4 regions of the Brevibacterium sp. K72 genome follow, and region 3 is predicted to be linked to each of the others. Evidence: riboswitches for the same ligand, from Rfam matches in the RefSeq annotation. Region 3 holds a riboswitch; each other region holds the start of a gene.
What was found. A riboswitch is a leader RNA that binds a small molecule or an ion and turns the genes downstream of it on or off. The one in region 3 is predicted to bind thiamine pyrophosphate.

Region 1 (5,771 bases), 340 kb from region 3:
GGTCGATCTTGTGCTGGTGCAGGCTCATGCCCTTGACGAGGTCGACCTGGATCTCGTACCCGGTGGCGATGCCGTTGATGAGGTCCGCTCCCCCGATGCCCATGTGCTGGGCGACGGTGAGGATCGGCGGGATGTTGTCACCGGGATGGGAGTACTCGGCGGCGAGGAAGGTGTCGTGGAAGTCGAGTTCGCGCACGGCCACACCGTTGGCCCAGGCCGCCCACTCCGGGGAGAAGCGCTCGGCGAGGGGAAGTCCGAAGATCGTCGCACCCGGGGTGAAGGGGTGCGCCTGTGCCTGCTCGCGGGCGTGGGTGGGGGCCGAACGGTTCACCGAGGCGGCCGCGACGGCGGCGTTGTCGATGACGCGGTTGATCACCATCTCGGTGACCTCGGGATCGACGGGCGTCGAGTCGGAGGCGACCTCGGCGATCTTCCAGGCGAGCTGATCCTCACGAGCCAGGTTCTCTGAGCTCTTGTGGGTACGGACCTCATGATCAATCATGGACAATCCCTTCAATCGTCGTTGACCGCTGCGGGCCATGTCACGACCGCCGCTGGCCGGAGAGTGGTTGACTCAACTGTAGGCCACGTCACTGCGACGCTGCGGCCCGGCCGGAGTTTTATCTTGACATCAAGATACTTTACCCGACCGGCATGAGCCGCCTCGACCCCCCTCCTCCCACCCGTCCGTCGAGGTGAACTGTGACACAATCGGGATATGACCCGCACTGCCCTCGACTTCGACGAGAACTGGTTCGACGACAACGAGTTCGCCCAGCTTCGTCGCCGACTTCCCATCCCCTATGTCAATGCCATCCCCGTCCGCGTCGGAGAGGCCGGCGATGTCGAGGAGATCGGCCTCCTGCTGCGCCGCCTCGACGACGGCACCCTGGGTCGCGAGGTCGTCGGCGGCCGCATCCGCTACCACGAGTCGATCCGCGCGGCGCTGCTGCGCCATGCCGAGAACGACCTGGGTCCGCTCGCGCTGCCGGTCGTCCCCCCGGCCATCGCGCCGTTCCACATCGCCGAGTACTTCCCCACCGAGGGAGCGGCGCTCCTCCACGACCCGCGTCAGCACGCGATCTCGATGTGCTTCGTCATGGAGGTCCGCGGCGAGTGCACCCCGCGCGCGGACGCGCTCAGCCTCGACTGGCTCACGCCGTCGGAGGCGCTGCGCGAGGACATCGCGAGCGAACTCTCCCACGGTCAGGAGCACATCATCCGCGCAGCCCTGAGCTACCTCGGCTTTCCCATCTGAGACAGCGCGCACCGGGCCCGTGCCATGGCGTAACCCGGCGAGTTATGGACGCGCAGTGTCGATTCGCGCGCCCAGAATCGACACTGCGCGTCCACTGCTCGGCAATCCCACGCACCCGGCGAACGCACGGCAACCCGGCGACCGCCTCGGCGACTTTTCTACACGCTGTAGAAGTGCACTGGTAGACTGGAGGCGACGACGACGGATGTGGTTTTCGGGGCCGCCGTCATCGTCAGGGTTGGTCAGGCCCCGTCGAGAGGACTGCCATGAACGCTGACGCCCACCGGAACCCCGCTCGCCAGGCCGCTGCGAACCCGACCGATGACCGCGCCGCCGACCCGCGGCCCGCCGAGTCCGGACTCAGCCGCGACCTCGGCGTCCTCGTCGGCTTCGACGGATCCGAACTCGCGGCCCTGGCCCTGCGCTACGCCGCGATCGAAGCCCTCCACCGCGGCGTCCCCCTGACCGTCGTCACGGCGTTCACGATGCCGCTGATGATCTACCCGAACATGGCCTCCATACCCTCCGAACCCGAGGACGAGGCCGCACTGCGGGGAGCCGAGAAGCTCCTCGCCGAGGCGTCCGAACTCCTCGCCGATCATCCCGAACCCGTGACGTACGCGGCCGAATCCGGCGACGCCGCCGGCGTCCTCGTCAACCTCAGCTCCAACGCCGAGGTGGTCATCGTCGGCGCCCGAGGGCGCGGCGGGTTCCTCGGTCGCATGCTCGGATCGGTCTCCACGGCCCTGCCCCCGCACGCGCACTGCCCGACGATCGTCGTCCCCCAGCACTCAGCACAGCGCGGCGAGGCCCGCGGACCGGTCGTCGTCGCCGTCGACGGTTCGGAGGCCGCGCGGATCGCGATGTTCACCGCCGCCGAGGTGGCCGCCTCGAGGGAGGCCGGACTCGAGGTCGTCTCCGTCCTGCCCGCCGGCGAGGAGTGGCTCTACTGGTATCCCGAGCTCGAGCTCGGCGCCGACGTCGCCGACCGTCGGCAGAAGCAGCTCGAGACCGCGCTCTCGGCGGAGGCGGATGCGCTCGGCGAGCAGTTCCCGGGTCTGCCGATCTCCACCTCGGTGGTCGTCGGCGATGCGACCGCGATGCTCTCGGAGGCGACGAAGCGGGCGCAGCTGACGGTGATGGGCACGCGTGGTCGCGGAGCGGTCAAGAGCGCGCTGCTCGGCTCGGTCTCCCGCGGGGTCCTCCACCATGCCGAGGGTCCGGTGATGATCGTCCCGAGCTGACCACAGCCGCACGACACATGACGACCATCGCCGCCTGCCTGATCGCCTGACGCGGTCCCGACAGGCGGCGCGGCGGGTGCTGTACAGTAAGTCTCACGACAGGGGAGCGCCAGCAGGGGCGCTGAGAGTGCAGATCATGCTGCAGACCCTCGAACCTGATGCGGCTAGCACCGCCGAAGGAAGTCGAGACTCTTCTACCCCTCCTTGCGACACGAGGAGGCACAATGCCGAGAACCACCGCGCCCGGAACCGCCGCGAAGTCCGCACCCGCCTACACGCAGGCCCCGCCGACGAAGAAGTGGCGCGTCGTCGACTACGTCGTCACCGCGGTGCTCGGCATCGCGGTCGGCCTGATCTTCTGGGTGCTCGCCGCCAGCTGGAAGGTCATCGAACTCGGCTTCCAGGCCTTCCCGCCCTCGATCGGACTCATCGCCGGACTCTGGGTGCTCGCCGGACCTCTGGCCGGCGCCATCATCCGCAAGCCCGGTGCCGCGCTGCTCTGCGAGGTGCTCGCCGCGATCGTCGAGGGCGTCCTCGGCTCCCACTTCGGCTCGACCGTGCTCCTGTCGGGCTTCATCCAGGGCCTCGGTGCCGAACTCGTCTTCGCCGCCTTCGGCTACCGGAGGTTCACGCTGTGGGTGACGACGCTGTCCGGTCTCGTCGCAGCCGCCTTCATGGCCGTGAGCGAGAACATCCTCTACAACGCCGAATGGCAGCTGACCTACCAGCTCGCCTACGCCGTGTGCGCGATCGTCTCCGGCATCGTCATCTCCGGCATCGGTGCGTGGTACGCCTACCGTGCGATCGCGAAGACCGGGGCGCTGTCCTCGTTCGCCTCCGGCCGCATCCGCTGATGGGTCTGCCGATCCGCGCTCGCGGCTATTCGTGGCGGCACGCCGATCGGGACACGCTCGCCGTCGGCCCCCTCGACCTCGACATCGCCGCAGGTGAGAAGGTTCTCCTCCTCGGCCCGTCAGGGGCGGGGAAGTCGACGCTGCTCCACGCGATCGCGGGTGTCCTCCCCGTCGAATCGGGTGAGGCCGAAGGAGACCTCGTGATCGGCGACGCCCCACCGGACCCTCGCCGAGGTGTGACCGGGCTCGTCCTCCAGGACCCCGATTCGCAGGTGATCTTCTCCCGCGTCGGCGACGACGTCGCCTTCGGAATGGAGAACCTCGGGATGAGCGCCGAAGTCATCGACGAGCGCATCCCCGCCTCCCTGGCAGCGCTCGGCCTCGACCTGCCCCTCGACCACCCCACGGCCGCACTCTCCGGGGGCCAGAAGCAGCGCCTCGCACTCGCCGGCATCCACGCGATGGCACCCGAGGTCATCGTCCTCGACGAACCGACGGCGAACATCGACCCCGCCTCGGCGGCCTCGGTCCGGGACGCGGTGCTCACGGTCCAGGCGGCCACCTCGGCGACGATGATCGTCGTCGAGCACCGGGTGGGGCTGTGGTCGGACGACGTCGACACCGTCATCGTCCTCGGTCAGGACGGCGTCGTCGCGCACGGGTCGCCGTCCGCGGTCTTCGGTGATCCCGCCCTCGCCGAGGTGCTCCGGGCCACCGGGATCTGGGTGCCCGAGTCCGGCTCCCGCACTCCCCCGCGTCAGCCGGGAGCGTTGCGATCCGGCGAGCCGGGAGGGACGGTGCTCACCGCTGAGAGGCTGAGTGCGGCCCGGCCACGGGCGGGGGTGCCTGCGACCACCGACCTCTCGCTCGAGATCCGAGCCGGCGAGGCGGTCGGCATCGTCGGACCCAACGGCGCCGGCAAGTCGACGACGGCGCTCACCCTGGCCGGACTCATTCCCGAGTTCGCAGGCGAAGTGCGCGCCCACGGGACACTGGCCGAAGGCGCAAAGCACGACCGGCCCTTCCGCTGGCCGTCGGCCTTCCTCGCACCGAGGATCGGAATGGTCTTCCAGGAGCCCGAACACCAGTTCCTCAAGGCCAGCGTGGCAGGCGAGCTCGCCCTCGGCCCCAGGTTGGCCGGATGGAGTGAGAGCGAAGTCGAATCGCGGGTGACCAGCCTGCTCGAGACACTCGGGCTCACCGAGATCGCCGACGCCCACCCGCAGGGACTCTCCGGGGGCGAGATGCGACGGCTGTCAGTGGCGGCGATGATCGCGCCCAGGCCGCGGGTCCTCATCGTCGACGAGCCGACATTCGGTCAGGATGCGCTGACCTGGGCGGGACTCGTCGCGCTCTTCCTCGACGTCCTCGACCACGGCAGTGCGGTCGTCGCAGTCAGCCACGACCACGACTTCCTCGACGCGATCGGGGCGAGGCGTGTGAGCCTCGGAACGAGCGCGCAGCCGCTGCGAGGTGAGCGCGTTGAGTGAGGCTGCGCCGGCCCGAGAGAGGGTCGCGATCGAGGATCCCGGTCAGCTCATTCCCGTCGTCCGGTCGACTGCGCTGGTCCGCTGCAATCCACTGACGAAGATCGCCGTCGCCCTCATCCTCATGGTCGGGGCGCTGCTGAGCATCGACATCGTCTCGGCCGGGGTCATCCTCGGCTTCTCGCTGCTCGCTCTGCCGCTGAGCGGGCTCGACCTGTGGGCGGCATTCAAGCGCCTGTGGTTCCTGCCGCTCGGGGCGCTGCTCGCGGCATGGGGCACGGCGATCCTCGCGGAGAAGACCGGGGCGGTCGTCGTCGATCTCGGTCCGATCCTCATGACGACCGGGTCCCTCGAATCCGCGGCGGCGATCTTCGTCCGTGCCCTCGCGCTTGCCGTCCCGCTTGTCGTCCTCGCCTCGACGATCGATCCGAGGGATCTCTCGGATGCGCTCGTCCAACATCTGCGACTGCCGGAGACCGTCGTCGTCTCGGTGCTCGCGGCCTCGCGTCTGCTCGGCCTCCTCGTCACCGAATGGCAGACCCTGGCGATGGCGCGTCGCGCCAGGGGGCTGGCCGGAGGTTCCGTGCTGCGGCGCACCGGCAGCCTCTTCGCCGGGATCTTCGTCCTCCTCGTCCAGTCGATCAGGCGGGGGACGAGGCTGGCGATGGCGATGGAGGGTCGCGCCTTCGGGCGACGGGGACGCACGTGGCGGCGACGCTCACGATTCGGGATCGCCGACGCGGTCGTCGTGCTCACCGCGATGGCCGTCACCGTGGCGGCGATCGCCTCGGCGCACCTGCTGGGGACATGGAACCCGATCATCCCCGGCTGAGGCGGGCTCACACCTGACCGATGAGGTCCTTGAGGTGGGAGCGCCAGTCCTCGAGCGCCTCGGCGCTGGGCAGCTTCGAGGCGGTGAGGGCGAGGA
Region 2 (5,771 bases), 850 kb from region 3:
GACACGTGCTGGGGAGACGACCAGGATCGATCTCACACCGGTGACGAGGAAGCGACGGAGAGGAAGCGCTATGGCTGACGACGACCAGGTCCGCGAAGCAGTGCGGGCGCGTTATGCGGAGGCGGCGACGGCCTCCGCATCCGGAGTGGGCAACGATGAGCTGCTCCGCGAGGACGGCAGCGCGGACTGCTGTCCCGAATCCCCGCGCGGATTCGGTGCCGGACTCTATGACGCGACGACGGTCGGGGGCATGCCCGTCGGCGCCGTCGAGGCGAGTCTCGGCTGCGGCAACCCCACCGACGTCGCCGAGCTCAGGGATGGCGAACGGGTGCTCGATCTCGGTTCGGGCGGTGGTCTCGACGTCCTCCTCTCCGCCCGCCGGGTCGGTGCCACCGGATTCGCCTACGGGGTGGACATGACCGATGAGATGCTCGCTCTCGCCGAGGAGAACCGGGCGAAGTCGGGCCTGACGAACGTCGAGTTCCTCAAAGGCACGATCGAAGCCGTCCCGCTCCCGGACGCCGCCGTCGACGTCGTCATCTCCAACTGCGTTATCAACCTCTCCACGGACAAGCACTCCGTGCTCAGCGAGATGTTCCGCGTGCTCGCTCCGGGCGGGCGCATAGGAGTCTCCGATGTCGTCTCCGAAGACCGTCTCAGCCCGCAGGAGCGCAGTGAGCGCGGGTCGCATGTCGGCTGCATCGCCGGGGCCCTGTCACGAACGGAGTATGTCGACGGTCTTCGCGCTGTCGGATTCGTCGACGTCGCGGTCGACTTCACGCGTGAGGTCGCCGACGGCATGCACTCGGCGATCGTGCGGGCGGTCAAGCCGGCCGGCTGAGCCTGGAAACATCGCTCGCCCTCGTGCTCTCCGGTCTCGCCGAGGCGGCCCATCGTCTCCGCGCAGGCGGCGGCCGGTGCGCGCGGGCTTCCGAAACCGTGGCCAGGCTGCAGACCCCTCTCCGGTCATCCCGCCCGGTCGATCTCGCCTGCTCGCAGCTGCACGAGAGTGAGGTCGAGCAGCGGGGTCGCGACCCCGAGTCCCGCCGCGGTCGCCGCGAGGCTGCCGAGGATGTGCTCGGTCTCGTTGGGCAGTCCGGCGGTGACGTCGCGATAGAGCGATGAGGTGAATGAGGAGCCCTCGGCGGTGAGCATCGAGAGCGTCACCGCGCGGGAGCGCGCCGAGATCGGGTGTCCGGCGCCCATCGCCACGGCTTCGAGCTCGTCGACGATCGCGACGACGTGGGGTTCGCCGCCGGCGGCCATGATCGCCCCGACGGGCGCCCGGAAGAGGCACGTGACCACGCCGGCTGCGGCGATGAAGACCCACTTCTCCCAGAGTGCGTCATCGATGGCATCGATGACCTGGAGGCGGAAGCCGGGGACGTCGAGGGCCTCGACGATCCCGGAAGGCACCTCTCCCCCGCCGAGGCGGCCGATCGTCATCGTCGCCATGTCCGTCATCTGCACAACGTCGTATCCGCGCATCGTGCCGATGATCTTCACGAGGCCCCCGAGCACCTGCCCGGGGAACTCCCTGTCCAGGCGGTCGATATGGGCCATGCCGTTGAGGAACGGAATGATGAGCGTGTCCGGCCCGATCGCCGGGCGAATGTCGTCGATGACCTGGTCGAGGCCGCCGGCCTTGACGGCGATGAGGACGAGGTCCGCAGGGATCGGGTTCGCTGCGAGCTCCTCGGCGGTCGTCACGGCCACCGGGTTCGTCCTGTCCTCGTCGGGGCCGATGAAGCGCAGCCCCGATGCGCGCAGCGCCTCGGCGCGCTCGGGTCGGACGAGGAAGGTGACGTCACGTCCGGCTTCGACGAGGCGGGTGCCGAACGCTCCCCCGGTGGCCCCGGCTCCGGCGATGAGGATCCTCACAGCTCTCCCTTCAGGGTCGCTGCCGCTGCGGCGGGATCATCGGCCTCGGTGACGGCGCGGACGACGACGATGCGCTCGGCTCCGGCTTCGCGCACCGCGTCGAGCCGCTCACCGGCGGCGATGCCGCCGATCGCGAACCAGGGGGTGTTCACCCGTCCGGTGATCTCCCGCAGGGGCTCGAGGCCGACGGCCGGTCGCCCGGGTTTCGTCGGGGTCTCCCACACGGGCCCGAGGCAGAGGTAGTCGATGTCGGGGTCGGCGTCGGCGGCGAGCGCCTGGTCGATCGAGTGGGTCGAGCGGCCGAGGAGGACGTCGGGTCCGAGCACGGCACGGGCCTGGCCGCTCGTGAGGTCACCCTGTCCGACGTGGAAGACGTCGGCGCCGACGAGGAGGGCGACGTCGGCACGGTCGTTGACGGAGAAGAGCCTGCCATGGCGGCGGGCGGCGTCCCGGAGGACCTCGAGGGCGGCGATCTCCTCTCGTGCCTCCAGGCTCTTGTCGCGCAGCTGGATGATGTCGACGCCCCCGGCGTATGCGGCGTCGAGGAACGCGGCGAGATCGCCCTGCTTGGTTCTGGCATCGGTGCAGAGGTAGAGGCGGGCCTCCTCGAGCGAGCGCCGACGCGCGGTTCGAGTCGTGGTCTGCGTGTCTCGCTGGGCGGAGGACGTTGTCATCGCGGGAACCATGCTCCTAGAGTAGAGGAGTTCGCGGGAGCCTCGCTGGGAGGCTGAGAGGGCTTCGTGCCGACCGCCGCACCTGATGCGGGTCATGCCGCCGGAGGGAGAATACAGTGCACGTCATCGTCGTCGGGGCCGGGATCATCGGGCTCGCCACAGCATGGGAACTGCGTGGCCGGGGAGCGTCGGTCACGCTCATCGACCCCGCACCCGGCGAAGGGGCCTCGTATGCCGCCGCCGGCATGATCGCCCCGGCCGCGGAGATCGCATGGGGCCAGTCCCCGCTCTTCCCCCTCATGCGCACCTCTGCCGATCTCTACCCCGACTTCGCCTCGCGACTCACCGCCGAGACCGGGCACGACCTCGGCGAGACGAGAACCGAGACCCTCGTGTGCGCCGGAGACAGGGCGGACCTCGCGACCCTGCGGGACCTGCGCGCTCTGCAGACCGAGGCGGGGTCCGAGGTAGAGCTCATCACCGGGTCGCGGGCCCGTGATCTCGAGCCTGCGCTCTCGCCGGGGGTGAGCGGGGCGGTGCGCATCCCCGGCGACCATGCGATCGACCCACGACGGATCACCGGCGCCCTGCTCTCGCTCCTCGACGACGACATCGTCCGTGAGGAGGCGACCGGACTCGTCCGCGTCAGCGGCCGAACAATCGGTGTCACCCTCGCCGATGGGCGCAGCCTCGCGGCCGACCAGATCGTCCTCGCCGCCGGAGAAGCGGCGGGATCGATCGCAGGCACCCCCGACCTGCCGCTGCGCGCCGTCCACGGCGACATCATCCGGCTGCGCACCGACCCGAGCGCGCCACCGCTGCTCACCCGCACCATCCGCGGACTCGTCGCCGGTCGGCCCGTCTACATCGTCCCCCGTCCCGACGGGGAGCTCGTCCTCGGCGCCACGTCCCGGGAGGACGGTCGCCCCGGGGTGCTCGCCGAGGGCGTCCACCGTCTCCTCCACGACGCCGAAAGGCTCGTGCCCGGGATCCTCGACGCGGAGGTCACCGAGATCACTGCCCGTGCCCGGCCTGGTTCCCCCGACGATCTCCCGTTCGTCGGGCGCACGGATCCCGGCTGCGTCGTCTCCACTGGGTACTTCCGCCACGGGGTCCTCCTCACCCCGCTCGGGGCCCGCTTCGGCGCCGACCTCGTCTGCGGCTCGGACTCCCCGTGGCTGCCCGCAGGGGCGCCCGCGGCCCTTGCTCCCCGCCGCTTCTCCGAAGCCGCACAGTCGAACGAGAGCCCGTCTCCGCGCCTCGTGGCGGCGATGACCACAGCAAGGAAGGAACCATGACCATCACACTCAACGGGGAGAGCAGCGAGCTCGCCTCAGGCACCACGGCCCGCTCGCTCGTCGAGCACGTCACCGGCAGGCAGCTCGCGACGGACGGGACTCCCGTCGACGGAGGCCGTCTCGGGGTGGCCCTCGCCGTCGACGGTGAGGTCATCCGCCGTGGACTCTGGGCCGAGTTCGCCATCGTCGACGGCCAGACCGTCGACATCGTCACCGCTGTGCAGGGAGGCTGAGATGAGCTGGACGATCGACGGAGCGACCTTCGACTCCCACCTCGTCATGGGCACCGGAGGGGCGAGCACCCTGAGCATCCTCGAGAACGCACTGACCGCCTCGGCGACGGAGCTGACGACCGTGGCGATCCGCCGTTTCGACGCTGACGCCAGGGACTCGGTCTTCGCCCTCCTCGAACGCCTCGGCATCCGCTCCCTGCCGAACACCGCGGGCTGCTATACCGCCCGGGACGCTGTGCTCACGGCCAAGCTCGCCCGGGAGGCGCTCGAGACCTCGTGGGTCAAACTCGAGGTCATCGCTGACGAGGATACCCTCCTGCCCGACCCGGTCGAGCTCTTCCGGGCGGCCGAGGAGCTCGTCCTCGACGGGTTCACGGTCTTCGCCTACACCAACGACGATCCGGCGCTCGCGAAGCGCCTCGAGGACGCCGGGGTCGCCGCGGTCATGCCGGCAGGGGCCCCGATCGGCTCGGGTCTGGGCATCCTCAACCCCCACAACATCGAGACGATCGTCGCCCGTGCGCAGGTGCCCGTCATCCTCGATGCCGGCGTGGGCACGGCCTCGGATGCGGCGCTGGCGATGGAGCTCGGGTGCACGGCCGTGCTGCTCGCCTCGGCGGTCACCCGCGCCCATGACGCACCGGCGATGGCTCGGGCGATGGCGCTCGCCGTCGAGGCGGGCCGCCTGGCTCGGGGCGCGGGACGGATCCCCAAGCGTCCGCTGGCACTCGCCTCCTCACCTCACGAGGGCAGGGTCACCACGGAGAACCTGGTGATGGGGCCATGAGCGGGACACCTCTGCGCCCGCTCGTCGAGCCCGTCGACGCGCTCACGCCCGATGAGCTCGCCCGGTACGCGCGGCATCTCAGCCTCCCAGAGGTCGGAGATCTCGGCCAGCGGCGGCTGCGGGCCGCGCGGGTCCTCGTCGTCGGCGCCGGCGGCCTCGGAGCCCCGGTGCTCCAGTACCTCGGGGCGGCGGGGATCGGACTCCTCACCGTCATCGACGACGACCGCGTCGAGGTCTCGAACCTTCAGCGCCAGATCCTCCATCGCGATGCCGACGTCGGCCGCCCCAAGGCAGACTCGGCCAGGGATGCGCTGCTGCGCCTCGACCCGCATCTGTCCGTGACCGCCCTCGCGGAACGCCTGAGCCCGGACAATGCACTCGAGCTCTTCGCCGCCCACGATCTCGTCATCGACGGTGCGGACAACTTCGCGACCCGGTATCTGTCCAACGATGCCGCCGAGCTCACCGGCACCCCGCTCGTGTGGGGGACGATCTTCCGCTTCGAGGGCCAGGTGAGCACCTTCGTGCCCGGTCACGGACCGATGCTGCGCGACCTCTTCCCCGACATCCCCGACGCCGATTCGGTGCCCACCTGTGCCGAGGGAGGAGTCCTCGGCGTCCTCTGCGGTCTCGTCGGATCGACGATGGCCGCCGAGGCCGTCAAGCTCATCTGCGGCATCGGGGACCCCCTCATCGGCAGGCTCCTGCGCACGGATGTGCTGGGGACGACCTTCACGACGCTGCGTTTCTCCGCCGACCCGGATCGGCCTGCCGTGACCGACCTCACCGAGGTCGCCGTCGCGTGTGCGGCTCCCCCGGCAGCTTCGGCGCCCGCCGTCGACGAGGTCACCGTCGCCGAGGCTCGTGCGTTGGGGGCCGACGCGGTCATCGTCGATGT
Region 3 (5,771 bases):
TCCGCCTCGCGCGCCGTCGCCGGAGCAGACGGGGTCCTCCACATCGTCAAGAACTACACCGGCGACGTCATCAACTTCGCCATCGCCGCCGAACGCCTCCAGGCCGCGGGCATCCCGACACGCACCGTCATCGTCGACGACGACATCGCCACCGACAGCGACGAGACCGAGACCGGCCGCCGGGGCACCGGAGCGACCGTCGTCGTCGAGAAGATCCTCGGTGCCGCCGCCGACTCCGGGCTCGGGCTCGACGAACTCGCCGACCTCGGCGCCGAAGTGGCCGACCGTTCCCGCAGCCTCGCCGTCGCCGCCCGCGCCCAGACCGACTCCCACACAGGGAGGCCCGCCTTCGATCTGGCCGAGGGAACGCTCGAGTACGGGGTCGGCATCCACGGTGAACGTGCCGCTTCCTCGATCGACCGGGAGGACTTCGACGCACTCGTGGCGAGGATGGTCGACGAGGTCCACGCCGCCGTCGCAGGCGACCCCGCCGACGGCGACCTCCTCGTCTTCGTCAACGGACTCGGTGCCAGCACGCAGATCGAGCTCTTCAACGTCTTCGACGCCGTCACCCGCGCCCTCGAAGCCAAGGGCGAGAAGGTCGCGGCGTCCCTCGTCGGCGACTACGTCACCGCCCTCGACATGACCGGCTTCTCGATCACGCTCACCCGAATGCAGCCGCAGTGGTTGGACTGGTGGGAAGCCGCCACCTGCACTGCGGCCTTCCCCGCGCCCGTCGCCGACGGCACACCGACCGCATCTATCGCCGAACGCGTTACCGACCAGGGTGGCGCAGACGAGACCGACGTGGGCACACTGCGCACCCGCGCACAGGATCGCAGCACCGACCTCGAGACCGCCGTCGTCATCCGCTTCGCCGAACTCGCCGAAGAGCATCACGGCCACCTCACGCGACTCGACCAGGTCACCGGTGACGGCGACTTCGGCGACAACCTCCGCGGCGGTCTCCGCCATGCGACCCGACTCATGGAGGAGGCCGACGCGGCGGGATTCGCCGCCGCCGAACGTGCCTTCCTCAACGGCGTCGGCGGCACGAGCGGGCCTCTGCTCGGCCTGCTCTTCCAGGAGCTCAACGCCGGATACGCGAAGCTTGGGGACGACGAGCACCCGAGGACCGTCTGGGAGCAGGCGACCGCGGCTGGCTCGGCGGCGATCCGCCGCGTCGGCGGAGCCGAGCCCGGCGACCGGACGGTCATCGACGTCCTCGAACCGACCGCCTCAGCGCTGAGCGGAGGATTCGCCTCGGCCGCCGAGACGGCCGCCGACGCCGCCCAGGCCACGGCCGAACTCCAGGCCAGGCGCGGTCGTGCGAGCTATGTCGACGGGCGCGGCCATGGCACCCCCGACGCGGGCGCGGTCGGGATCTCGCTGCTCTTCACCGCGGCCGCCGAGGTCTACGAACGCTGAGCCCGGTACGCCTCATCGAAGAACGCGCGCTCGAGCCCGACGGCCCGCCCCCACAGCGCGGTCAGCCGCTTTCGGGTCGTGACCGACTCGGCGTCATCACCCCGGGGAAAGACGCGTTCGAGTTCGTCGACGAGGAACTGCACCCACGCGGAGAAGTCCTCACCGCGGTGGAGGTCGATCCAGCCGACGTGGACGGCACGGGTGGGCATCTCCCGCTCGAGCTCACCCCAGTCGAGGTAGAGCCATTCGGCGATGACGAGGACGACGAGGAGATCCGGGTACGACGCCGAGGCGACGGCGGTCCGCATGACCTCGCGGAAGCCTTCTGTCGGAGCGAGGAGGACAGGGTCGGCGTAGTCGTCCTCGGTCACCCCTACCTCGGCGAAGGCGCGGATGAAGTACGAATCCTCATCGGCTTCGAGGAACCCCAGCTGCCGGGCGAAGCGGAGCTTCGCCTCGATCCGGTCGGCATGCGCGACGCACGCGCCGAGCATCGCGAGAAAATCCTCGAAGAACTGGTAGTCCTGGACGAGGTAGGTCGCCATGACGTCGTCAGGCACGGTGCCCGCGAAGAGCTCCTCGACGAACCGGTGGCCGACCGCGGCCGACCAGTCCTCGTCCGCTGAGTCGCGCAGCGCCTCGACGGCGCCGCCCTGGGACACAGTGATCATTCGTCTCCTCCAACTTCCTCCGCCGGCATCATCCGGATCAGGTGTAAGGGTCTGCCTTCGCACTCTCAGCGCCGGGTCAGGCGCTCCCCTGTGGTGGTCTGAGACTATCAGGCCCGGTCAGGGCACGGGAATGCCCGCAACCGCGCCGAGGCGCAGGCTCAACTCCTCGGCGATGCGCGCTGCCGCGGGCTGCCGGCCGGCCGCACGCTCGGCCTCCTCGACGGCCGAGTTGTAGTTCGTGTTCGTGTTGATGTCGTAGACGACCTGCCGGCCGTCGGTGGTCTCGATGAACTCGACACCGGCGAAGTCGATGCCGAGGTCGCGGAGCAGTTCCTCGAGTCGGCCGATGAGCGGGGTCTGTGCGGTGATCTCCTCGCGCCGGGTGAACTGGCTGACCGGCGCCGAGGCGGTGCGCTGGTCCCCGGCGGTCCCAGCGGTCAGGATCTCGCACGCGTCGGCGGGGCAGAGTTCGAACGAGCCGGCAGAGACATCGACTCTCACGGCATAGTGAAACCGGCCGCCGATGAACTCGGCGCGGGTGATGAACGGTGCGGCCGGCTGCAGGTACTCCTGGATGAGGGTGATGCCGTCGATCGGCTCGTCCGCGCCGTCGGGTCCGAAGTCGGCGATCGCCTGCTCGAGGTCGGCGTGGGAGTCGAACCGGCGCACGCCCAGGCCCTTGCCGCCCTGGTTGTGCTTGGTGATGAACGGGGGAGCGAAGTCCGCAGCCGCCTCGGTGATCGCGGTGCTCCCGAACGCGGCGGCGGTCCTGGGGACGTCGAAGCCGTGGGCTGCGAGTTCACGGTGCTGGCGGATCTTGCTGACCTCGAGCTCGTAGACGTCGGAACCGTTGATGACCGTCCGACCGGCGGCCTCGAGCCACGCGAGCACCGCCCGGCCGAAGTCCTTGACATGCGGGTCGGTGCGCGTGTGCGAGGACGCGGAGAGGCGGGACCAGAAGAGGGCCTCGGGCGGCTCGGCGGCCAGGTCGATCGTCGCTCCGGGCAGCAGCCATTCGACGTAGTCGACGCCCTGGGACTCGAGCGCCTCGGCGAAGGGGGTGATCCACTCCGGGTTGTCGTGGATGATGTAGACCGCGGGCCTGTCGGCGACGGGCAGCTGCTGGGTGCTCATGGAAGGCCTCTCGATGTCGTGTCGGAACGCTGGACGTATTGCTCAACAATCCTACGGGTCCGGGGATTCCCGGCCGAAGCCGTTCACCGCGTCCGTCCACCGGCGTAGACTCAGGCTATGGCTATCGCAAAGCAGCCCGTGATCGTTCTCGACGCTCCGGATGCTGGTGAGCTCGCCCGCTTCTCCGGCGACCTCCTCGACTGGCAGGTCCGCGTCGACGACGACGGCACGTGGGCTGAGATCACATCCGACTCCTGGCCGCCCATCTGCTTCCAGCAGGTCGAGGACTACCACGCCCCGAGCTGGCCCAGCCAGGAGCATCCGCAGCAGATGCACATCGACGTCATGGTCGACGACCTTGACACCGCAGAGGCACAGGTCATCGAACTCGGTGCCGGCAAGGCCGCGGTGCAGCCGGGGGAGACCTTCCGCGTCTTCCTCGACCCCGCCGGCCATCCGTTCTGCCTCTGCGTCAGCTGAGGCGGTGCCGGCCGACTGAGGCGGCGCGGGCCAGCCGTGACGGCGCCCGCGTCTACGATGGCGAGCATGGACCTCATCGCGTCGTTCGACGACATCGCACCGAGACCGTGGGCCAATGGCGCAGGTGAGACGACCGAACTCGTCTCACTCGACGAATCCGCGCGCCTCACCCCGGATCGCCGCCGGTGGCGGCTGAGCATCGCCCGCCTCGATCGTCCGGGTCCGTTCTCGTCCCTGCCCGGACTCGATCGGATCTTCTGTCCCACCGCCGAGGTGGTCCTGTCGATCGACGGCACCCTCCACCGGGCGGGCCCCGGGCGTCCCCTGCGTTTCAGCGGCGATGCCGACGTCGCTCTCACCGAACTGCGAGAGTTCTGCTTCGCGATCAACCTCATGACCGAGCGCGAAGGCGACCACCCTGCCCTGACGATGCTGCCCGCACCCGCCGAGCGGCCACGATTCGTCCTCACACTCGAACCGGTCGAGGGATGGGGGCGGTTCACCCTCCTCGAACTCGACGGTTCCGAGGAGCTGCCGGGCCGCCTCGGCGTCATCGAGATGAGCTGAGGAGGGGGAGGCTCCGGTCGCGCCCACACGGAAGCGAATCCTGAGGAAAACGTGCGAGTCGGGTGTACCGGCGGTCACAGGTCGAGGCGTCGTTGCTGGTCATCAGCGGAGTCGTCGGCCGGGCGTCCAGGAGGCTCCCAGGCTCGGGTGGGCCCGGTCAGGGTCTCTGGACTTCCACGGAGAATACTGGGAGCTGACACACGTTCTGGGAGGTACTTTGGCGTCGCAACAGAGAGACCCGCACAACTCGTCCGATCCCGCAGGCGCGAACGGCGCCGCGGGATCGATGCCGCAGCCGACCCCTGGTGCCCAACCGACCCCTGGTGCCCAGCCGACCCACGGCACCCAGCCGTCACAGACGCTGCCGCTCATCACCGAGGAGATGACAGCGGCGCATCCGGCGACGACCCCGGTCATGCCGCCCAACCCCATTCGTCATGATGCCCAGCCCGCGGCAGCACAGCCGACGGCAGCGCAGCCCGCTGCGGGGCATACCGAGTCCACGGCTGTCGCGCCCGCCGTGGCACAGGATGCTCAGACCGGCGAGGACCAGGACGGCGAGAAGAAGGAGAAGTCCGGGAACGGGATGTCGGCCACCCAGCTGCTGGCCGGCGCCGGTGCGGCAGCGACGTCATCGGTCATCGGCGGACAGCTCGGCGTCGCCGGCACCGTCATCGGCGCAGGCATCGCGAGCATCGTCACTGCGGTCGCCGTGAGCCTCTACAGCAAGAGCCTTGAGAAGGGCAAAGAAGCGGTCAAGGAGGTCGGCGCAAAGCTCGCCCCCGCGGTGAAGAAGGGTGCAGGTCTGCCGCTTGCCGGAGGCGGAGCTGCCCTCGGTGGGGCGGCCGCGGCCGCCGGTCCCCAACTGCGCACCCCTGACGCGAACCCGGACGCGAACCCTGACGCCACCGCCGTCTACGGAACGACCTCGCCGACCGGCGGCACTGCCCCTGATGAGACGGCCGTCCACGGAGCCGTGGGCGACGGCGATCGCAGCGACACCGCGTTCGGCAACCTCGACGAGGCCGAAGCGGACGCCGAGGCCGCGGCCGGTACAGACACCGACGACGAACCGAAGTCGTGGTGGCAGAAGCTCAAGCGCAAGCGCGTCCTCTACCCTGTGGCGATCGGCGTCGCGGCCTTCGGCATCGGCCTCGGCGGAGTCGTCATCGCCGAGAACCTCACCGACGCCGACATCTCTCCGGGCACCTCAGAGATCTCGAAGTCGGTGACGGGCGGCTCCGGTGGCGGGGAATCCGACACTTCGCGCGAGGGCGGCAGCGACGGCGGTTCGGGTTCGTCGAACTCCAGCGCGAACGGTGAGCAGGCCAACACCAGCAGCAACAGCAGCTCGTCGACGACCGGTGAGAGCGACCAGAGCTCGACGTCGACCACCCAGGGCGACCAGACGGGCACCGAACAGGGAACGGACTCGAGCAGCGACACGAGCGGGACGTCCTCGGACACCTCGGGATCGAGCAGTTCGGGCTC
Region 4 (5,771 bases), 1.5 Mb from region 3:
AACCCGAAGTCGGAGGTCGCTGCCCGGTCGACGACGAGGTCGACGAGCGACCGGGATCCGAGCATGCCCGTCTTCGTCGCGTCGACGGGCATGTCATTCAGCACGCTGTCGAGCTCATCGGTGACGAAGTCCTCGTCGATCGGGTAGACGCGGGACACCCCGTGGGTGTTCTGCGCGACGAGGGCGGTGATCGCCGTCGTCCCGAGCACGCCGAGGGCGGTGAACGTCTTGAGGTCGGCGTGGATTCCCGCCCCGCCGCTCGGGTCGGTGCCGGCGATCGACAGCGCGATCGGTGGTCGCTCGCTCATGCCTGTTCCCCGTCCTTTCGGGTGCCGTCGCCGAAGGCGTCGAGGAGGTCCGCGGCCGCCTGCTCGGGATCCTCGGCGCGGCAGATCGCGGAGACGACGCAGATGCCGACGAGTCCTCGTCCCCGCAGTTCGTGCGCGCGCTCGGCGTCGATGCCGCCGATCGCGACCGCGGGGATCCCCGCCGAGGCGGTGAGTTCGCCAAGGCGGTCGGGACCGATCCCGGCCGGGGCGTCGGTCTTCGTCGTCGTGTCGAAGACCGGTCCGATGCCGACAAGGTCGACGCCGCCGGTCTCCTGGGCCGTGGCGAACTCCTCGGGTTCGGCGGCGGAGAGGCCGACGAGGGGGCCGTCGCCGAGGAGGTCGCGCACCTCGGCGACGGGGGTGTCGGTCTGGCCGACGTGGATGTGGACGTCGCTGCCCTCGTCGAGGAGGCGGCGGGCGACGGCGACCCGGTCGTTGAGGAAGACGGGAACGCGGCGGTCGGTCCCGGCGGTCGCCTCGGTGACGGCGGTGATGACCTCACGGGTGAGGACGAGGAATTCGGCGTCGTCGATGTCCTTGTCGCGGACCTGGACGACACCGGCTCCCCCGGTCACGGCCGCGCGCACGGTCTCGGCGACGGTTCGACCCGCCCCGGCGCACTGCGCGGTATCGGTGACGAGATAGAGGCGGGTGTCGATGCCCGCGAGCCGATCCCCGCTCATACTGTGGTCACCTCGACCCGGGCGCGGCCGATCCGTTCGTCGTCGGTGGTGAAGAGCGCGTCGAGGAAGTGCACCGAGTAGGTGCCGGGGCCGAGGGCCCCGGTGGCGGCGGCCTCTCCGGCGACGGCGAAGTGGGCGTGGGCGGCGACGACTGCGGTGAAGCGCTCGAACGCGGCCGATCCTGCCGGGCCCGCCTGCGAACTCGTCCCCGCCGGCGGGACGGCGGCGAGGTAGGCGGCGGTCACGGCGCCGAGTGAGCAGCCGGTGCCGATGACGAGCGGCATGAATGAGTGTCCCCCGTCGACGCGGGCGATGTGGTCGGCCCCGTCGATGTGGGCGACGATGGCGTCCCGGGCACCGGAAACGGCGACGATGGCGCCGGTCGTGCGGGCGAGCTCGGCGGCGGCCGGGAGCACGGCGTCGACCTCGTCGGTGGACTCGACCCCGCGCCCGCCCGCTCCGGCTCCGGCCAGTGCCGCGATCTCCGAGGCGTTGCCGCGGATCGCGGTCGGGTGGGCGGCCGCGGCGCGGCGGATCCGGGTGGTGCGGTGGTCGGCAGCGCCGATGCTCACGGGGTCGAGCACCCAGGGTTTGGCATCCTCGGTGACGGCGTCGACGGCGGCGTCGGCGGCGAGGAACTGCTGGTTCGTCGCTGTGCCGAAGTTGACGAGCAGACCGCCGGCGAGGTGGGCGAACTGCGCGGCATCGGCGTCGTGGTCGAGCATCGCCGGTGACGCCCCGACGGCGAGGAGCACGTTCGCGCTGAACTGCTGCACGACCGTGTTCGTGATGCATTGGATGAGCGGGTTCGACGCGCGCAGCCGCGCATGCGCCGACGACAGGTCGATGTCGGTCATGACGATCCCTTCGCTAGCATGGCCCAGATCAGGTTCGATGGGTGTTCTCTCAGCCCTGCGCGAGTCGCACCGGGCACCCCATGTCATTTGCCCCCGACTGTATCACCGACACCTAGGGGGCGACGACGGCGCCCGCACGGCCCACCGCCGCGAACCCACCCGACCCCACTTTCAATCCAGCCGCCCGGCCCCGATGATTCACTTTTCGTCCGATCGATCTGGTCTTGAACCGACTGATCGGGCGAAAAGTGACTCAGTTCCGCCTCGGCGACCGACCCAGCTGCCTACCGGCAGCCGTCAGACCTCTGTCGCCCACCCTCCGACGCCTACCCTCTGCCGACGTAGCGCTGGCCGCGGCGGCTGATCGCGTCGATGACGACGGCGGTGAGGAGGACGAGCGCGGTGATGATCTGCTGCGCATCGGAGTTGAAGCCGATGAGGTAGAGGCCGTTGTTGATCGCTCCGACGACGAGCGCCCCGAGCACAGCGGCCCACGCCGATCCGCGCCCGCCGAAGAGCGAGGTGCCGCCGATGACGGCCGCCGCGATGGCGTTGAGGAGGTCCTGCGTGCCGACGAGCGTCGATCCCGCGTTCGTCGTCACCCCGGCCTTGACGAAGCCGAAGAGCGCGGCGAGGACACCGGCGGTCATGAACACGCTGATGCGCACCCAGGTCACCCGGATGCCGGCGCGCCGGGCGGCCTCGACCTTGCCGCCGACGGCGTAGATCGATCGGCCGTACTTCGTCTTCCGCAGCACGAGGTCGATGACGATCGCGATGACGAGCATGAGGAAGAACGGCATCGCCAGCCCGAAGTCCTGGTTGACGAGGATGAGGAAGCCGAAGACGACTGCGGTGAGAAGGACGATGCGGATGATCACCGACGTCCAGCTCGCGCTGTCGAGTCCGGCGTTGTGCCGCCGCAGCTTCGAGTGGATGAGCCCGGCGGCGAAACCGATGACCGCGACCGCGCCGAAGACGTACGCCCACATCGCGGGGAAGTAGTAGCTCGCGAAATCGAAGGCGAACGTGTCGGCCATCGAGAGGTTCTTCTGCGTGCCGAGCGTCGTCAGGGTCAGTCCGGTGAACGCGAGCAGACCGGCGAGGGTGACGACGAAGGCGGGAATGCCGACGACGGCGAAGAACCAGCCCTGGATGGCACCGACGACGAGGCCGAGGAGGAGCATGATCGTCAGGGCGATGAGCGGGGGCACTCCCTGGCGGACGACGAGGACGCCGAGCACGGAGGCGCAGAGTCCGCCGAGCTGGGCGAGCGAGAGGTCGATCTCGCCGAGGAGGAGGATGAGGTTGATCCCGAGGGCGAGGATCGCGAGGTAGGCGACCTGCGTGGAGAGGTTGACGAGGTTGGCAGGGGAGATGAAGTTGCTGTTCGCCGACTGGAAGACGATGACGATGATGACGAGGGCGAGGATGACCGGGAACGAGCCGAGCTGGCCTTCCCTGATCCGCCGGACGAAGGTGCGGACGAACCCCTCCTGCGAGATCCGTTCGTCAGTGATGAACGAGTTCCGGGTCATCGGCGCTCACCCCTGCGTGCCGCCCGCTGGGTGACGACGTTGTCGTTGGCTCCCGTGATGGCGGCGATGAGGACGTCGGTGCGCTCATCACCGGGGAAGTCGCCGGCGTCCTTGCCCAGGCGCAGGACGTGGACGCGGTCACACACGGCTTGGACGTCGGCCATGTTGTGGCTGACGAGGAGGACGCCGAGGTCGCGGTCGCGGAGGCGTTCGATGAGGTTGAGCACCTCGGCGGTCTGGGCGACTCCGAGGGCCGCGGTCGGCTCGTCGAGCATGACGATCGACGGTTCGCCGAGGAGGGACCTAGCGATCGCGACTGTCTGCCGCTGACCACCGGAGAGGGCGGCGATGGGCACCCGGACGCTGGGGATCTTCGCCGAGAGGCTGCGCAGCAGCTCCCACGACTTCGCCTCCATGGCGACTTCGTCGAGGACGCCGGCCCGGGTGTCCTCGTGGCCGAGGAAGAGGTTCGCCACCACGTCGAGGTTCTCGCACAGGGAGAGGTCCTGGAACACCGTGGCGACCCCCGCCTTCTGCGCGTCCTTGGGTGAGGAGAACCTCTGCGGGCGGCCGTCCATGAGGAGCTCGCCGTCGTCGGCGCCATGGACGCCGGCGATGATCTTGACGAGCGTCGACTTGCCGGCACCATTGTCGCCGACGAGCCCGACGACTTCGCCGCGGCCGATGGTGAGATTGATGTCGGTCAGTGCCTGGACGGCACCGAAGCGCTTGGATATTCCGCGCAGTTCGAGCACGGGCTGTGTGGTCGCCGACGCCCGCCCGAACGCGGGCGTCGGCTCGTTCGTCTGTGAAGTCATCGGCGTGCGCTCAGCGTCCCCTACTCGATTCCGGCATCGGCGCAGAGCTTCTCATCGATGCCCGAGCAGATGTCCGAGGCCTTGATCTGGTCGCCGACGATGTCCTTGATCGTGTCCTTCGTGACGACCTTGGCTTCGACGAAGTCGGTCGGCGTGTCCTTGTACGTCGTCGCGGCCTTCGGCTCCTCGCCGTTGGCGAGCGCGACCGCGGCCTTCGCCGCGTACTCGGCCTGCGGCGGGATGGACTTGTAGATCGTCGCGTACTGCTCGCCCTTGAGGATGTTCTGCAGGCCGTCGACTTCGGCGTCCTGGCCGGTGACGACGGGTTCCTGCTTCGCCTTCGTCGTTGCGGCGAGCACCCCACCGGCCGTGCCGTCGTTGGCCGCGTAGATCGCGATCGGCTTCTCTCCTCCGCCTTGCAGCTGGCCTTCGACCCACTGCCGGGCGTCATCGGGGTTCCAGTCGAGGGTGTCGTGACTGGCGGCGATGTCGACGCCGGCGGCCTTGAGGGTCTCCTCGGCACCGGCCTTGAAGTCGGCGGCGTTGGGGTCCTTCGGGTCGCCGTTGACCATCCACACCGGCCCGGACTTCGGGTCGACGCCCTTGGCCTTGAGCCCGTCGAGGAGGGCCTGACCCTGAAGGTTGCCGATCTTCTTGTTGTCGAACGAGGTGTAGTAGTCGGCTCCGTCGAAGAAGCGGTCGTAGGAGACGACGGGGATCTGCTTCGCTTCGGCCTTCGCCAGGGACGACGCGACCGCCGAGGCGTCGACCGGGTCGAGGACGATGACGTCGACTCCTTCGGTCACCGCAGCCTCGAACTGCTGCTGCTGTTGGGAGGCGTCCTGGTTGGCGTTGCGGTATTCGACCGTCGCATCCGGGTTCGCTTCGGCGACGTACTTCTCGAAATTCGGCTTGTCGAGCGACTCGTAGCGGGTGGTCTTCGACTCGGGCAGGAGAAGGGCGATGGTGACGTCACCGTCGGAGCCGGTACCGGATCCGGCCTCGTCGTTGCCCTGGCCCTTCTGGTTGCCGCAGCCGCTGAGGGCGAGCGCGGAGATCGCGACGGCGGCACCGAGGACGGTGAGCCGGCGGTGGGCGCGCCTCGGCGATGCTGATTCGCGGGTGTGGGAACTGCGCATTCTCGAAACCTTTCCTCATTCTGACAACGTTGTCAGGATGGTAGTCATATTTCGCTCACCGATGAGGTTTGTCAACTGTCCGCGCGGAATTCCCTCCGAGGATCCGACAGCCGCCTGCTCAGCGTGCTGCGACCTGGCGCGGTGACTCCTCACCGCTGCCGCGACGGATGAGGCGGACCGGGGTGAGGCCGTTCGCCGAGGTGAGGAGGGGTATCGACCCTGTTCCGGAGCTGCGACGGTGGTCCCCCGTGAGGACCCGCACCGCCTCGGCGGACATCGCGTCGACATCCGGGTCGACGACGGTGACGTCGAGGAGGTCTGCTCCGGGGAAGTCGTCGATGCCGACGACCGCGGGCCATTGGTCGAGTCGCCGGCTCGCGTCGATCGCCCCCATCGTCACCGTCGCA

Region 1: linked by a shared signal. The riboswitch ahead of ACQ1RG_RS08805 (ECF transporter S component) and the one ahead of ACQ1RG_RS07250 (TenA family protein) in region 3 are both predicted to bind thiamine pyrophosphate.
Region 2: linked by a shared signal. The riboswitch ahead of thiO (glycine oxidase ThiO) and the one ahead of ACQ1RG_RS07250 (TenA family protein) in region 3 are both predicted to bind thiamine pyrophosphate.
Region 4: linked by a shared signal. The riboswitch ahead of thiM (hydroxyethylthiazole kinase) and the one ahead of ACQ1RG_RS07250 (TenA family protein) in region 3 are both predicted to bind thiamine pyrophosphate.

The regions. Positions count from the first base shown of each region.
Region 1 is NZ_CP191582.1:1,991,730-1,997,500, reverse strand. It holds gene ACQ1RG_RS08820 (MmgE/PrpD family protein) at 1-502, opposite strand, end outside; gene ACQ1RG_RS08815 (DUF4916 domain-containing protein) at 719-1,258, shown strand; gene ACQ1RG_RS08810 (universal stress protein) at 1,525-2,502, shown strand; TPP riboswitch at 2,593-2,701, shown strand; gene ACQ1RG_RS08805 (ECF transporter S component) at 2,727-3,356, shown strand; gene ACQ1RG_RS08800 (ABC transporter ATP-binding protein) at 3,356-4,846, shown strand; gene ACQ1RG_RS08795 (energy-coupling factor transporter transmembrane component T family protein) at 4,839-5,675, shown strand; gene ACQ1RG_RS08790 (hypothetical protein) at 5,683-5,771, opposite strand, start outside.
Region 2 is NZ_CP191582.1:2,494,278-2,500,048, reverse strand. It holds gene arsM (arsenite methyltransferase) at 71-841, shown strand; gene ACQ1RG_RS11175 (ketopantoate reductase family protein) at 967-1,881, opposite strand; gene thiE (thiamine phosphate synthase) at 1,878-2,555, opposite strand; TPP riboswitch at 2,579-2,681, shown strand; gene thiO (glycine oxidase ThiO) at 2,672-3,853, shown strand; gene thiS (sulfur carrier protein ThiS) at 3,850-4,086, shown strand; gene ACQ1RG_RS11155 (thiazole synthase) at 4,088-4,873, shown strand; gene moeB (molybdopterin-synthase adenylyltransferase MoeB) at 4,870-5,771, shown strand, end outside.
Region 3 is NZ_CP191582.1:1,648,441-1,654,211, forward strand. It holds gene ACQ1RG_RS07245 (dihydroxyacetone kinase subunit DhaK) at 1-1,428, shown strand, start outside; gene ACQ1RG_RS07250 (TenA family protein) at 1,416-2,099, opposite strand; TPP riboswitch at 2,097-2,199, opposite strand; gene ACQ1RG_RS07255 (ATP-grasp domain-containing protein) at 2,217-3,233, opposite strand; gene ACQ1RG_RS07260 (VOC family protein) at 3,351-3,713, shown strand; gene ACQ1RG_RS07265 (HutD family protein) at 3,780-4,280, shown strand; gene ACQ1RG_RS07270 (hypothetical protein) at 4,498-5,771, shown strand, end outside.
Region 4 is NZ_CP191582.1:109,032-114,802, forward strand. It holds gene thiD (bifunctional hydroxymethylpyrimidine kinase/phosphomethylpyrimidine kinase) at 1-308, opposite strand, end outside; gene thiE (thiamine phosphate synthase) at 305-1,012, opposite strand; gene thiM (hydroxyethylthiazole kinase) at 1,009-1,869, opposite strand; TPP riboswitch at 1,857-1,960, opposite strand; gene ACQ1RG_RS00560 (sugar ABC transporter permease) at 2,196-3,407, opposite strand; gene ACQ1RG_RS00565 (ATP-binding cassette domain-containing protein) at 3,404-4,225, opposite strand; gene ACQ1RG_RS00570 (substrate-binding domain-containing protein) at 4,246-5,364, opposite strand; gene ACQ1RG_RS00575 (LacI family DNA-binding transcriptional regulator) at 5,483-5,771, opposite strand, start outside.